2 regions of the Gordonia sp. C13 genome follow, and region 1 is predicted to be linked to the other one. Evidence: riboswitches for the same ligand, from Rfam matches in the RefSeq annotation. Region 1 holds a riboswitch; the other holds the start of a gene.
What was found. Region 1 has a riboswitch for cyclic di-AMP ahead of M1L58_RS16170 (transglycosylase family protein). Riboswitches for the same ligand answer to the same signal wherever they lie in the genome.
Positions count from the first base shown of each region.

Region 2: linked by a shared signal. The riboswitch ahead of M1L58_RS22710 (C40 family peptidase) and the one ahead of M1L58_RS16170 (transglycosylase family protein) in region 1 are both predicted to bind cyclic di-AMP.

Region 1 covers NZ_JALPSY010000021.1:46,825-53,972, reverse strand. Annotated here, with positions in the region: gene M1L58_RS16185 (molybdenum cofactor biosynthesis protein MoaE) at 1-320, shown strand, start outside; gene M1L58_RS16180 (SDR family NAD(P)-dependent oxidoreductase) at 370-1,164, opposite strand; gene M1L58_RS16175 (helix-turn-helix domain-containing protein) at 1,251-2,102, shown strand; gene M1L58_RS16170 (transglycosylase family protein) at 2,214-2,849, opposite strand; cyclic di-AMP (ydaO/yuaA leader) riboswitch at 2,855-3,054, opposite strand; gene M1L58_RS16165 (MoaD/ThiS family protein) at 3,309-3,557, opposite strand; gene moaA (GTP 3',8-cyclase MoaA) at 3,569-4,657, opposite strand; gene M1L58_RS16155 (flavin reductase family protein) at 4,671-5,216, opposite strand; gene M1L58_RS16150 (hypothetical protein) at 5,222-5,431, opposite strand; gene M1L58_RS16145 (cold-shock protein) at 5,673-6,086, shown strand; gene M1L58_RS16140 (DUF2771 family protein) at 6,126-6,659, opposite strand; gene M1L58_RS16135 (MFS transporter) at 6,656-7,148, opposite strand, start outside.
Region 2 covers NZ_JALPSY010000046.1:7,293-14,440, forward strand. Annotated here, with positions in the region: gene M1L58_RS22690 (NADP-dependent oxidoreductase) at 1-368, shown strand, start outside; gene M1L58_RS22695 (glycosyltransferase family 4 protein) at 622-1,746, opposite strand; gene M1L58_RS22700 (hypothetical protein) at 1,746-3,149, opposite strand; gene M1L58_RS22705 (C40 family peptidase) at 3,159-4,178, opposite strand; gene M1L58_RS22710 (C40 family peptidase) at 4,376-5,059, opposite strand; cyclic di-AMP (ydaO/yuaA leader) riboswitch at 5,077-5,307, opposite strand; gene M1L58_RS22715 (DEDD exonuclease domain-containing protein) at 5,979-7,148, shown strand, end outside.

The DNA of each region.
Region 1 (7,148 bases):
TCGGGGCGGTTCGCGACCACGACGGCGGCCGGACCGTCGCCGAACTGGCCTACTCCGCCCATCCGACGGCGCCGAAGGTGCTCGCCGAGGTCGTCGAGGAAGTGTCGGCGGTCGAGGGTGTCCGCGCGGTCGCCGTCTCGCACCGCGTCGGCGACCTCGAAATCGGGGACGTCGCCTTCGTGGTGGCCGTGGCCGCCGACCATCGCCGCGCCGCCTTCGAGACCTGCGCCCGGCTCGTCGACGAGGTCAAGGCGCGTATCCCGGTGTGGAAGCACCAGTACTACGACGACGGCACCGAGGAGTGGATCAACTCGGCTTAGCCCTTCGAGGCTCGTCGCTGCGCTCCTCGCACCTCAGGGAGCGAGAGACCTAGGCCCCGGCGCCGCCGTCGACGGGCACGATCGCGCCGGTGACGAACGAGGCGCGGTCGCTGAGCAGGAACGCGGCGACCTCGGCGATCTCGCGCGGCTCGGCCATCCGGCCGAGGGGAGTGGAGTCGCTGATCCAACGGGAGACCCCCGGGCTGGCCGCCTCCCACTCGTCGATCATCTCGGTGGCGGTGCCGCCGGGTGTGAGCCCGTTGACGCGGATGCCGTCGCGTGCCCAGCTGACGGCCGCGGTCTCGGTGATGCTGTTCAGTGCGCGCTTCATCGCCCCGTAGGCGGGAAGGTCGGGGTTGGCGCGTCGCGACCCGATGCTCGAGGTGTTCACGATCGCGCCGCCCCCATTGCGCTGCATCAGCGCCGCTTCGGCGTTCATCGCGATCCAGTGCGAGCGGAAGTTCACCGCGAACTGCCGGTCGATGTCGGTTGCCGTGGTGTCCTGCAGCGGACCTGGTACCTCCTGGACGACGGCGCCGTTGTTGAACGCGCCGTCGAGGCGGCCGTGCAGTTCTTCGACGCGGGTGATCGCGGCGTGGACGCTTGCATCGTCGGCCAGATCGAGAGTCACCGCGTCGGCGGTGCCGCCGGTCGACCGGATGTCGTCGACGATCCGCTCGAGGGCATCGATGCCGCGCGCACCGAGCACGACCGAGGCGCCCTCGTGGGCGAACAGATGTGCTGCGGCGGCGCCGATTCCGCGGCTGGCGCCGCTGACGAAGATGACCTTGCCGGTGAGCAGGCCGATGGACGGGGTGGACCGGATATCGGTGTCGTGTGTCATGGAACTCAGCGTGGCCGTGGCGGGTGAGCTCATTCAGGCACAGGCTGTACTACTCTCCGCCGGCCGATCGGACGCACACTCGAGGTATGGACAAGCACGGACTCGCCTCGTTCCTGCGGAGTCGACGTGAGCGTTTGCAGCCGGAGGACGTCGGTCTGCCGGCCGGTACGCGGCGTCGGACTCCGGGGCTGAGGCGGGAAGAGGTCGCGGTGCTCGCGCACATCTCGACCGAGTACTACGTACGGCTCGAGCAGGGCCGCGCGCCCCGGCCGTCGGCAGAGGTGCTCGTCGGCATCGCCGGAGCGCTGCTGCTCACCGACGAGGAGTCCGACCATCTGCACATGCTCGCCGGAACAGCTCCACTGCGAACCGCCCTCCACCGGCGGGACGTGCGTCCGAGCATCGTCGCACTGCTGGACCGCATGCCGCAGACCGCGGGATTCGTGATGTCGGCGATCTTCGAGGTTCTCGCCTGGAATGACCTGGCGGCCGCGCTTCTGGAGGACTTCGGCGAACTCGGCCCGGCCGATCGCAACCTCGCGCGCCGGGCGTTCCTCACCGACGACGCCGCGCCGCTGTACGGCATCTCCGACGGCGCGGAGTTCCGCCACCACGTCGTCGCGAGGTTGCAGCTGGCGGCGACCCGCTATCCATCGGACCCGGCGGTCGTCGGTCTCGTCGAGGATCTGCGGGAAGGCAGCGCACAGTTCGCCCGGCTGTGGGACCAGCACGACGTCGCGGCCGCACCGACGCTCCGGAAGACCCTGCGGCATCCCGTCGTCGGAGAGATCACGGTCGACTGCGATTCGCTGGAGCTCGCCGAGCGGGACCAGCATCTGGTTCTCTACAGTGCGCCGGCGGGTTCGGCGGACGCCGAGGCGCTCGCCCTACTGCAGGTCCTGGGTTCCGACGCCGCCGGGCTGTCGGAAGCCACCTGAGAATTGGAAAAGGGCCCCGCACGGATCAGTCATCGTGCGGGGCCCTTCGTCTGGGTCCCTCTGTGCGCTGCGGATTGTGTCCGAGCCGCTACAGGTAAGGGCTGCTACTCGTCAGGGGTTGGGCAGCAGGTGCTTGTTGTCGTTGAACAGCTTGATCTGTTCCGGGCTCAGCGAGACACCACTGTTCTTGGCGGCGTTCCAGAGGTTCTCGACCTCGGGGCTCACACCGGCGTCGGTGAGAACCGAGGTGACCTGCTTGGCGACGTCGTCGGTGGTCTTGGCCTCAGGAGCCTTGACGAGGCTGAAGCTGCCGTTGCCGTCCTGGAGCTTCTTGACGATCGGGGCCGGGACATCGCTCGGAGCGGTGCGCGGGGTGTGGCCCGACAGGCCGACGCCACAGGTGGGCCATGCGCCCTTGCCCTGCGAGGCGAGCACGCGCTCGGCGACGACGATCTGCTCCTCGCGGGTGGCCTGCTCGGCGGTCGGGGCGAACTCGCCGCCGCCGTGGCCGCTCCAGGTGCTCGGCGAGAACTGCAGGCCGCCGTGGTAGCCGTTGCCGGTGTTGATGGCCCAGTTGCCGCCGGACTCGCACTGGGCGACCTGGTTCCATTCGGCATCGGTTGCCGCGTTCGCGGTACCGGTGCCCAGAAGGGCGGCTCCGCCACCGAGGACGGCGCCGGTGAGGGCGACCTTGGTGAAGGTCTTGGTGGTCGAGCTGGTCGTCTGCTTGCGGTGACGTCCGGACATAGATCGATTCCTCTCTCCACGCGCCTACGAAGTCAGCTGTCGGGTTCGAGCGAGAGGTTGCTCGGCCCCAGTGCGTCACCGGGATTTATTAATCACGGTTCTGCGCCTGGGACTTAACCCCTAGGACACCTGGTGTGGTGCCCGGTCTCAGGGGATGAGGTTGGGTCCCCCGTCCTCGCTCCTAGATTTCGTGCGGTCGTACCCTCCGGCGGAGCGAGGCTCGGCGCGGCCGGCGGGACGTATGTTCTGTTTCCTTACCGTGACCTTCGAGAAGGTCGCTTCGTACAGTACGTCGTTCGATCGGCCGATTCACCTGCTTGTACGCAACTTATTTTTTCTTCAGAACCTGGTCTCCCGACCAACTTTCGGCGTCATCGCAGTTCATCGGGCCGGATGCGCTCCCGTGGCCATCTCGTTACCGCGCCGTTATGTGACTAAGGTCACACGGTGGTTGTGGTGTCAGCCACCGGCGAACGGGGGAAGGACGTCGAGTGTCGAGCAGGTGCCGAGCTGGAGTGAACGGTCAGTGAAGGCGATCTCGTCGCGGAGATAAGAGCAGCGCTCCAGTACCTTTGCGAGTTCGGCGTTGCCGGCAGACAGCGTCGACTCGAGGTGGGCGAGGGTGGTCGCGGGGTCGATGTCGACGACACGCGACTCGGTACCGGCGGCGGCGCGAGCAGCGGCGAAGAAGCGGACGGTGAGGTTCATCGGGGCCGAGCCTATCCGCCGATGGCGGACATCGGCCGCGTCGGCTGGACGAAGCCGGCGGCGTTCACCTCGTGTCCAGGAGCCTTCTGCCACATGTCGGTGCGCCACAGCGCGGCGACGGCGGCGTCGACCTCGTCGTCGGGCAGCGTGCGCAGCACGGCGCGCAGATCGGTCTCCGACGAGGCGAACAGGCAGTTGCGCAGTGACCCGTCGGCGGTGAGCCGGGTGCGGTCGCAGTCACCGCAGAACGGACGGGTGACCGAGGCGATCACGCCGACCTTCGCCGGGCCCCGCGACGTCCGATGGCCGTCGACGATCCAGGTGGCTGCCGGGGCGCTGCCGCGCGGTGCGGGATCGGGCAGCAGATCGAACCGTGTGCGCAGCGTCGCGAGGATCTCGTCGGCGGTCACCATCCGGGTCCGCTGCCAGGCGTGGTCGGCGTCGAGGGGCATCTGTTCGATGATGCGCAGCTCGTAGCCGTGTTCCAGGCAGTAGGCGAGCAGGTCCGGGATCGCGTCGAGGTCGGCACGGTCGGGGATCACGGCGTTGACCTTGACCGGGTCGAGACCCGCGCGCTTGGCGGCGGCGAGACTGGCCAGCACGTCGTCGAGCCGGTCGCGCCGGGTGATCTCGGCGAATCGTTCGCGGTCGATGGTGTCGAGGGAGATGTTGATGCGGTTCAGTCCGGCGGCGACGAGGCCGTCGATCCGCCGGGTGAGACCCAGCCCGTTGGTGGTCATCGCTATCTCGGGCCGTTGGGGCAGGGCGGACACGGCGCCGATGACCTGCTCGAGGTCGCGACGCAGCAGGGGCTCACCGCCGGTGAAGCGGATGCGTTCGATCCCCAGGTCCCGGACCGCGACCGTCAGCACGCGGATCAGCTCGTCGGCGCTCAGCACCGCGTCGTTGGGCATCCAGTCGAGTCCCTCGGCCGGCATGCAGTAGGTGCAGCGCAGATTGCACCGGTCGGTCACCGAGACCCGCAGGTCTTTCGCCACCCGCCCGAACGTGTCGCGCAGCGGCCCGCGTGTGGGCACGTCGGATGGCGCCCCGGCCGTCATCGACCGTGGCGTGGGGATCCCGAGTCCTACCGTGCTCACGCTGTCCTGCGGATCACGTGGCGTTCGGGTCCTTGCGGGCCTCGAGAGCTCGGAAGGTGCTGGCATGGAACACGAGCGGCTCGACCGTGGGGTCGGCGCGCAAGGTGTTGATCTCCAGCAGCACGACGGTGTGATCACCGGCCTGGATCTCGTTGTGAATGGTGCACGACAGATGGGCGGCAGCGTCGGGGACGAAGACCGCCCCGGCGTCGGTGCGCAGCGGCGTGATGCCGTCGAACCGTCGCTCCGACGGACCGGCGAGTTGCTTGCAGACATCGGTCTGGTCGCCGGCGAAGACGCTCACGCCGATGGCCGGTGCGGTACGGATCTGCGGCCACGTCGTCGACGTGTTCTGGACGCAGACCGATACCAGTGGAGGCTCGAGAGAGACGGTGGTGAAGGAGCTCGCCGCCATTCCGATCAGCGTGGTCGAATCTCCCTCACCCTGAAGGCAACACACCGCGACGACGCCGCTGGGGAAGCAGCTGAACGCTGCCCGGAGGGCCTTGGCGTCGGAGACGGGGGCAAGTTCTGGGGAGGTGTCGATGGTCGCGGTCACGGTCCTCACCTGGCTCGGCGTCCGGCACGGAGTGCGTACACCAGGCCGAGGAGGAAACCCAGCGGTGCGCACATGGTCAACAGGTAGACGAAGGTCGGTGCGGTGTCGCCGTCGGTGACGAGCGGGGTCACGAACAGGGCCACGAGGGCGATGAGTCCGATCGCGAAGATCACCATGGCTGCCTGCAGCAACCGCGGGGACGTCGTCTTCTGCATGTCGTCCACGGTAATGCACACTCCGGGAGCGCGACGCCGCGCGAGGGGCTGACCGGTAGGGCGGAGGTAATGGTGTGACCGCGGGGTGGGGTGTTGGCTACCATGGGGCGCAGCAGGCGCCTTGCATCCGTCTGGGCCCATACGGACTTTCCGCCGTGGGTCGTGTGATGGGTGACGGCGTCTTTTGTTGTGACAGGCAGATCAGCTAGAGATCTACGACGTACAGATGAGGGTGAGCACAGTGCCGACCGGCAAGGTGAAGTGGTACGACGCGGACAAGGGCTTCGGCTTCCTCGCTCAGGAGAGCGGTGAGGACGTCTACGTCCGTTCGTCCGCCCTGCCCGACGGGGTGGAGGCCCTCAAGCCGGGGCAGCGCGTGGAGTTCGGCATGGCTGCCGGTCGCCGCGGGCCGCAGGCACTGAGCGTCAAGGTTCTCGATCCCGCGCCGAGCGTGTCGAAGAACGTGCGCGAGGCCGCCCGCAAGGAGACCAAGCGCCACACCCCCGACGAGCTGCACGGCATGGTCGCCGATCTGATCACCTTGCTCGAGGGCAAGGTGCAGCCGGATCTGCGCAAGGGACGTTACCCCGACCGCAAGACCGCGCAGCGGATCTCCGAGGTCGTTCGCGCGGTCGCTCGCGAACTCGAGAGCTGAGCTCCGTTCGTCGAGCACTGAGCCCGACGCCGCGCGGCGTCAGCCCAGGTACTGCAGGAACTTCTCCGGCGCGGTCTGCGCTGCGAGCACGCCGCGCGGGATGATCTCATCGTTTGGTGTCAGCCGGGCCGACGCCGGGTAGACGGTGACGCCCAGCAGGACGTATTCGGGTGCCGTCTTCAGCGTTACCGTGTAGGTCTCACCGGACGCCTGGGGCTGCTCGTCCTCGACGAGTCCCTTCGGCGTCCAATAGACGGCCGCGAGGTTCCACGGGCCCTTCGCGATGTCGCCGGAGACCGACAGCATCACCGTGTCGCCGACCGCCACCGGAACCCGGGGAGCCTCGCGCTGCGACGTGCCGAGTGGCGGGTCGCATTCGTCGAGCATCAGGTCGCACCACCGCACCGGCTCGACGGTGTAGAGGTTCTTGCCGACGGCGATGTGGAGGTACGGCCGGTCGTCGTGCGAGGAGTTGCGGGTCAGCAGGAACACCGAGACGCCGACGACTGCGACGAACGCCACCACGACGATCGCGATGATCGAAAGAGCTTTCTTCTCACCACTGCTGATCACGGTCGGCGATGTCCTGTCTGGTCGGGGGCGGGGCGGTCTCCGGGTGCCCGGTCACCGGAGTTCGGGAACGGTGCCGTCGACGGCATCCGTGTGGTCGTCGGCCGCTGGGTATGCGCCCGGGTGGGTGCCGATCCCGGGCCGGTGCGGGGTGCAGCGTCCGAGCCGGCGGCCCGGAATGCGACCGTCGGTGCGGCGTGGTCGGGGCGCCGACCGCCCAGGCCCGGCACCAGCGACGATCCACGGGTCGTCATCACGGTCTGGACCAGGCCCAGCCCGAGCAGCACGGCGACGACGGTGAAGCCGATCCACAGGGTCGGGGGCAGCAGCACACCGAGCGAGGCGCCGAAGACCCACGACAGCTGCAGGACCGTCTCCGAACGACCGAAGGCCGACGCGCGCGATTCGTCGGGCAGATCGTCCTGGATCGACGAGTCGAGGCACACCTTGCCGATCGCGCTGGTGCCCGAGGCGACCAGGGCGGCGACCGCC
Region 2 (7,148 bases), on a different contig from region 1:
CCGAACCGACCACGTACGGCGACGGTCTCGCCGACCGGGTACGCGAACTCGCGCCCGACGGCGTCGACGTCGTCCTCGACTACGTCGGCGGTGACGCAATCGACTCGGTGCCGGACGTTCTCCGCGACGGCGGCACGGTCGCCTCGATCATCGATGCACGCGCTCGTGACGAGTTCGGGGGCGAGTACGTGTGGGTTCGTCCCGACGCCGCGGACCTCGCCGAACTGGGCCGACTCGGCGACGCCGGCGACCTCAAGCCGGAGATCGCCGAGGTCTTCGACCTGCCTGACGCATCCGCCGCCCACGAACGCAGCCAGTCCGGGCACGTGCGCGGGAAGATCGTCGTACGGGTGTCGGCCGAGGCGTAGGCACCGCCCGCCGCCGCCGGGCCGGGGCGTCGACCTCGCTGAAAAGCGCCCCTGAGATCCGCCCCGATTTGCGCCCCGGCCCGAAAAGCGCCCCTGAGAACGACCCTCCAGCGCAGCACCGCGAGCGATATGTCGCCAGCGGCGCTGTAGAGGGCGCATTTCAGGGGCGCATTTCTGCGCTGGGCGGAAAGCAGGGGCGCATTTCAGGGGTGGATTTCGGGGGCGCATCTCAGCCCCGGCTGAGCCAGCAGCCTCAGAGCAACTGCCGCAACCGGGCGGCCATCTGACTCCACTGCCAATTGTCGACGACGAAACGTCGTCCGGCAGCGCCCATCTCAGCCGCAGCGGCCCGGTCGCCCAGGATCGACAGGATCGCCAGGGCGACGGCGTCGACATCGGTGCCGTCCACGGTCGTGCCGGTGACCCCTTCGACGACCGTCTCCGGTGCTCCGCCGGACAGACCCGCGACCACCGGCACACCCGTGGCCGACGCCTCGAGGTAGACGATCCCGAGCCCTTCGACGTCGAGCCCTCCCCCGCGTGTGCGGGACGGCATCGCGAAGACGTCGGCGATGTTGTGGTACGCCGAGAGTTCTTCGGCCGGAACCGATCCCGTGAAGATCACCTGGTCCTCGACACCGGTCCGCGTCGCCAGTGCATGCAGCTTCTCCGCGTACGGCCCTCCGCCGACGATCACCAGGACGGCGTCGGGCATCGTTCGACGGATGAGCGGCAGCGCCCGGATCAGCACGTCCTGTCCCTTGCGCGGCACCAGTCGCGACAGGCACAGGATCGTCGGCCGGTCCCCCAGTTCGTGGCGGTCCCGGAACTTCTGCCGCAGAACAGGATCGGGTGAGAAGCGGGCGACGTCGACGCCGGGCGGCAGGTATTCCAGTGCCGCGTGCGCACCGAAGGCCGACGCGAATCGACCTCGGGTGTACCGGCTGACGAAGGTGATCACGTCGGTGTGGCGACCGATGTGGCCCAGCACCTGACGTGCGACGGGGAGCATCGACCAGCCGACTTCGTGACCATGGGTGCTCGCGAGGATGCGCTGTGCACCAGCGCGCCGCATCGCGGGCGCTAGGACGGCCAGCGGCGCGGCCGCCCCGAACCAGACCGTCGAGATCTGCTCGCGCCGAACGATCTCCGCTGCACGCCGGGCGACAAACGGGGTCGGCAACATCAGCGTCGTGCGATGGCGGTACACCCGGTAGGGCGCCTCGGCGTCGAAGTCGATGTGCGATCGGCCGCGCCACCGCGGCGCGTAGACGACGATGTCCTCCGGCGGGAGCAGGTCGACCAGGTTCTGCAGGTAGGACTGGATCCCGCCCGGTCGGGGCGGAAAGTCGTTGGTGATCAACAGGGTTCGCGCCATCAGCCGACCTGCCCGTCGAGCCATTTACCCCATCCGGTGATGAGCTCGTCGCGGCTGACGCCGAGCGCGGCCCGGATGGCGGCGTCCTGACGAGTCGGATCGGCGGTCGCCGCGACCCCGAGATAGAACCTCTTCAGACGCGCCTCGTCGTAACGGTCGGCGATGTAGGCGGCCATCGACCATGCGCTCTGGTAGGCGAGCTGCGAGGTCTGCCCGTCAATCGCGAAGGCCACATCGTCGGGCAGCGCGGTCGGCGTGTTCCCCGCCCGAACCGCTTCGGTCAGATCGGGCGCGGCGTCGGCGAGACGCCGGTAGGTGCCCTTGCGGCCGACGTATTCGGCCACTCCCTCGGTGATCCAGAGCGGGGCGTCGAGAGCCGTTTGCGCACGGGCTGCGACGTGGGTGAGCTCGTGGCGCAGCACGACGTCGAGGGTCGGCGGGGCCAGATCGTCGGCGGCCGGGGTGAAGACCACACGCTGGCCGATGGCGGTACGCCGGGGAAAGTCCACCCGGCTGTAGACGGTCGCCGCGGCCGCCGCACCGATCGCGCCGCCGTCCTGCGTGACCAGGCCGGCGAACTCGTCCTGGTCGGAGGTGGTCACCAGCACGGCGCGTCGATCCCACGAATCCCCCCAGAAGGCGGTCACCGCGTCGACGGCGTCGGGCAGCAGCTCGGGCAGATTCGCCGCCGCCGCGCTGGTGCGGAGGTAGCGGGTGACCACCGACGTCCCACCTGCGGTGGCGACGTCGGAGACGGACAGTCCGGGCAGTTCCCACAGCTGGGTGGGGGTCGGCTCCTCGCCGAGTGCCGCGGTGTCCCCGACGAGCTTCCACTCGTCACCGTAGCGGGCGACCACGAACTGGGTCGTCACGACGACCTCGGGTTCGTCGACACCGGGTGCGCGTTCACCACCGAGGGCGTACCGCAGCTCTACCGGTGCCACCCAGGCGTCCGAACTGCCGTTCGCGTCAAGGCGACCCTGCACATCGGCGGGTACCAGCGTCTCGGCCTCCTCAGTAGGGGCCAGTTGGTAGCGGAAGCGTGCGAACTGCAGCGGGCCGCCGGAGTCGCCGCGTCCAGACGCCCGAGGAGTGAAGTTCTCGGCCGCGGTGACCCAGCGGCTTCTAAAGGCCGGGGTCGACGCATCGTCGAGCAACGACCCGATCTTCGGCACATCCCCCGACGTGATCGTCCCGGTCAGGTCGTCGAGCAGACGCGTCACACCCTCGGCGCGCTGTTGCTCGTAAGGGTTGGTCGGCGTCGAGGTCGTCGTGGAGGTGCCACCGGAGGTCGACCCGTCGGCCGTGGACGGCGCCTGGCCGCCGCATCCGGTGGTCACACCGACGAGCAGCACCACCGCGGACGCGAGCGTCGGGCGCCAACGCCCGCGGAGTGAAACCACCAGAGGAGTCTAGAACCGACGGCCGGAGTTGAACGGACCGGCCTCGTCGAGCGGGACGACCTTGACCGGGACACCGAAGGTCGAGGCGTGGATGACGTATCCGTCACCGACGTACATCCCGACGTGGTGGGCGTCCGGGTAGTAGATGACCAGGTCGCCCGCCTTGAGGTCCTCGCGGGACACCGGCTGACCGCCGGCCATCTGCGCCTCACTCGACCGCGGGATGGTCTTGCCGGCCTGCTTGTAGGCCCACACCATCAGACCCGAGCAGTCGAACGAGCTCGGACCGGTCGCACCCCACACGTACGGATCACCGATGCGCGTGAGGGCTGCCTGCACGGCGACGAGCGCGGCGGCGGTGCCCTTGGGGACGATCCGCGGGTCGAAGTCGAACTTCGGGCCGCGCAGGGCGGCGAGTTGCTTGCCGGTCATCGACTGGTAGATCGCGCGGATCTGGATCGCCTGCATCTGCAGGTCGGCCTGCTTGGTCTGAAGGTCTCCACGCACCCGTTCGGCGCGTGAGACGGCCTCCGACGCCGCGAGCGCGGTCTGGTCGGCGTCCTTCTTGGCGGCCGCGGTGCGGGCGCGGACCTTCTTGATGGCGGTCAGGTCGGAAGCGGCCTGCCGCGAGATCATGTCGAGTCCCGACATCTGGTCGAGCAGCGCCTGCGGCGAGTCGCTGACCATCACGGCGTAGAGCCCGCTGACACGGGCGCCCTGGTAGCTGGCGCGCACGATGGAGTCGACCCTGGCCTGGTAGGAGGCGAGCTGCTCACGGCTGATGTCGAGCTTGCGCTGGGCGTCGGCGGCGGCCCGCTTCGCCTGGGTGACGATCGAGCGCTGCTTGTCGTACTCGATCTTGGCGTTGTGCATCGCCTCGGTGGTCTTCTCGGCCTCGGTGCCGAGCTGCTTGTAGCGATCGAGAAGCTGATCGGCCGATCGCGCGGGCGCGGCCTGAGCCTGTCCGACACCGCCGGTCGTCAGCGGGACGACCGTCACCATCGCCGCCAGCAGACACAAGACGAGCATCACCGGGCCCGATCGAGCGCGAAGACGCGTCGCGTTCACTGGTCCCTCCCCGGAAAGCACGGTTCAGTCACTCCTCTACCGCTTCGTTCCTCCCCCGCGGACCACCCTGTCATCCCCCGATGGCCCCCGAGACCGGATCAGGCGGATCGCACAAAGCTCGCGACCCGCCCTCTCCTGATGCTCTTGTTCAGTTGGTATCAGTACCGCCGGATACCGGTGAGCTGCCATTCCTTGACGGCGTCGCGCTTCACGGGCGTGCCATAGGTCGAGGAGTGGACGAACTGTCCGTTTCCGACGTAGATGCCGGCATGGCCGCCACCGTTGAAGATCATCACATCGCCGGGCTTGGCCTCGCTGTAGGAGACCGCGCGACCGCCACCGAGCTGGCCGTAGCTGTCACGGGGGATGGTCTTGCCGGCCTGCTTGTACGACCAGTAGACGAGACCCGAGCAGTCGAAGGCGTTGGGGCCGGCCGAACCGTAGGAGTACGGCGAGCCGATCTTGCTCTCCGCAGCCTTGACGGCCTTCTGGCCGGCGGTCAGCTGGGGCTGCCCGAGGGGGGCGCCACCGTGCGGACGGAACTGCTGCGGGATCTGGTTCTGACCGATACCCGGGATGGTGAACTGGCCGACGTTGGGGATCTCGACCGTGGCAGCCGGCGACTTCTTCGCGACGGGCTTGGGCGCGGGGGCCGCTTCCGGAGCCTTCTTCTCACCGGGCAGGGCCGGGATCTCGAAGGTACCGAGCGGGGTCTCGACCGGGGCTGCGAGAGCAGGGCCGGCCGCGGCAGCGAGCGAACCGAGCGTGATCGATCCAGCGATCACCGCCTTCTTGGCAACCTTGCTCCCACGATTGGGCTGTTCCAAACGATGTTTGGGCACGAAGCGAGTTCTCCTTCAGTTTCTCCCTGTACCGCCGACCGAGTTAGCTGTCGGGTTCGGGCCGGAAGAGTGGCCCTACGCGTTTTTGGCACAGCCAGATCCCAGAAGGACACTGTTGCGCGTTGACGCGATTCACCCCGATCGGGACAGTCCTGCCTGGTCATGTCAGTGCTGACATACCCGGCCACGCTGCCCGAAGTAAGTGGTTCCCCGGTTCGCCCGTGAGGACGATTGAGCGGTGACTTTCGCGGACCACTTCTGTTGAAGCGGGACGCTCCGCAAAGGTCTCAGGAAGGTTACGAAATCGTCGGCGCTGTGTCCACTAGGCAACGGACACGCAATTCGCCACCGATTTTCAGCCTGCGCGGAGCTCGGTCGAGGACACGACCCGTAAAGGCGTCTGACGTGCAGTTTTCGTCGTTCTTGCAGATCGTGCAGCGGCACTGGTGACCATTGCAGCCGACTGGAGAACATCGATCGCGAGGTCCAGTTCCGCATCGTCGTCGAGGGCCTGCACCGTTACCGAAGCTCCACCTTCACCAGGTGCATCGTCCCAGTTCGGGCCGCCGAAAAGCACTGTCATCATGCACCCGTCACAGGCGACGGGGCGGGCCGGGCAGGTCGCGCAGTCAACATGCATCGTGTGATCTCCATCTCATCTGGCCGTCGGAGGGGTTTGAACTCCGAATCGGGCGGGTCACGGCGGGCAGATTCGGTGCCGTCGGCGCCGATCTCTCACTTCGAGGTGGAGACTAGGGGGCACCACCGACAAACTCGTTCGCACACTGTTCGACACATGCGTCACATCAGTAACAAGCGACGTCGACCAACACCCCATCCGCACTCCCCGACCCGAAACGGAACGGCCGATCGGGGTGTCACATCCGCGGTGTCGGTGCATCGAACTAGTGTTCGCCTCGTGACGCGCAGAGATGGTGGTGGTGCAGCCACAGGACAGGGGACGTCGGGACAACTGACCTTCGCCGACCTCGAGGCCGCCGACCAGGCGACCGACGGCGACGCCATCTCGAGCGAGTTCAGCGATCGCGCCCTGTTCGACACCACCCTCGTCGTCGTCGACCTCGAGACGACCGGTTCCAGCCCGACAGACGACCGCATCACCGAGATCGGTGCGGTGAAGATCCGCGGCGGCGAGGTGATCGGCGAGTTCGCCACCCTCGTCGATCCGGGCCGGGCCATCCCACCGCAGATCGTCACGCTCACCGGGATCACGACGGCGATGGTCACCGACGCACCCCGGATCGAATCCGTGCTGCCGGCGTTCCTCGAGTTCGCCCGCGGCTCGATCCTGGTCGCCCACAATGCGCGCTTCGACATGGGTTTCCTACGGCAGAACGCCCTCCGGCTCCACCTGGACTGGCCCTTCAGCCTGAGCCTCTGCACCGTGACGATGGCGCGGCGCATCCTGCCGCGCGACGAGGCGCCCACGGTCAAGCTCAGCGCCCTGGCCGAACTCTTCGACGTCTCCGTCCGGCCCACCCACCGGGCCCTGGACGACGCCCGCGCCACGGTCGAGGTCTTCCACCGTCTCCTCGAACGCGTCGGGAACCAGGGCATCTCGACGGTCGGAGAACTCACCTCGTATCTGCCGCGCACCGATCCCCGTCTGCGAGCCAAGCGTCAGATGGCCGACCGCGTGCCCGCGCGTCCGGGCGTCTATCTGTTCCGCGGGCCGTCGAACGAGGTCCTCTATGTCGGTACCGCGGTGGACCTCCGACGCCGCGTCCGTTCCTACTTCTCCGGCAGCGACCCCCGGCGCCGCATCACCGAGATGGTCTTGCTCGCCGAGCGCGTCGACGTCGTCGAGTGCTCCCATGCCCTGGAGGCGGCCGTCCGCGAGCTGCGGCTACTGGCGGCGCACGCGCCCGCCTACAACCGGCGGTCGAAGCAGCCCCACAGGGGATGGTGGGTGACGCTCACCGAGGAGCGTTTCCCCCGCCTCAAGGTGAGCCGCACGCCCACGGACGAGTCGATCGGCCCGGTGGGCAACCGCAACAATGCGGCGACGGTGGCCGACGTGATCGCCGCGGCCGCCGGACTCCGCACATGTACCAAACGCCACGGGGCC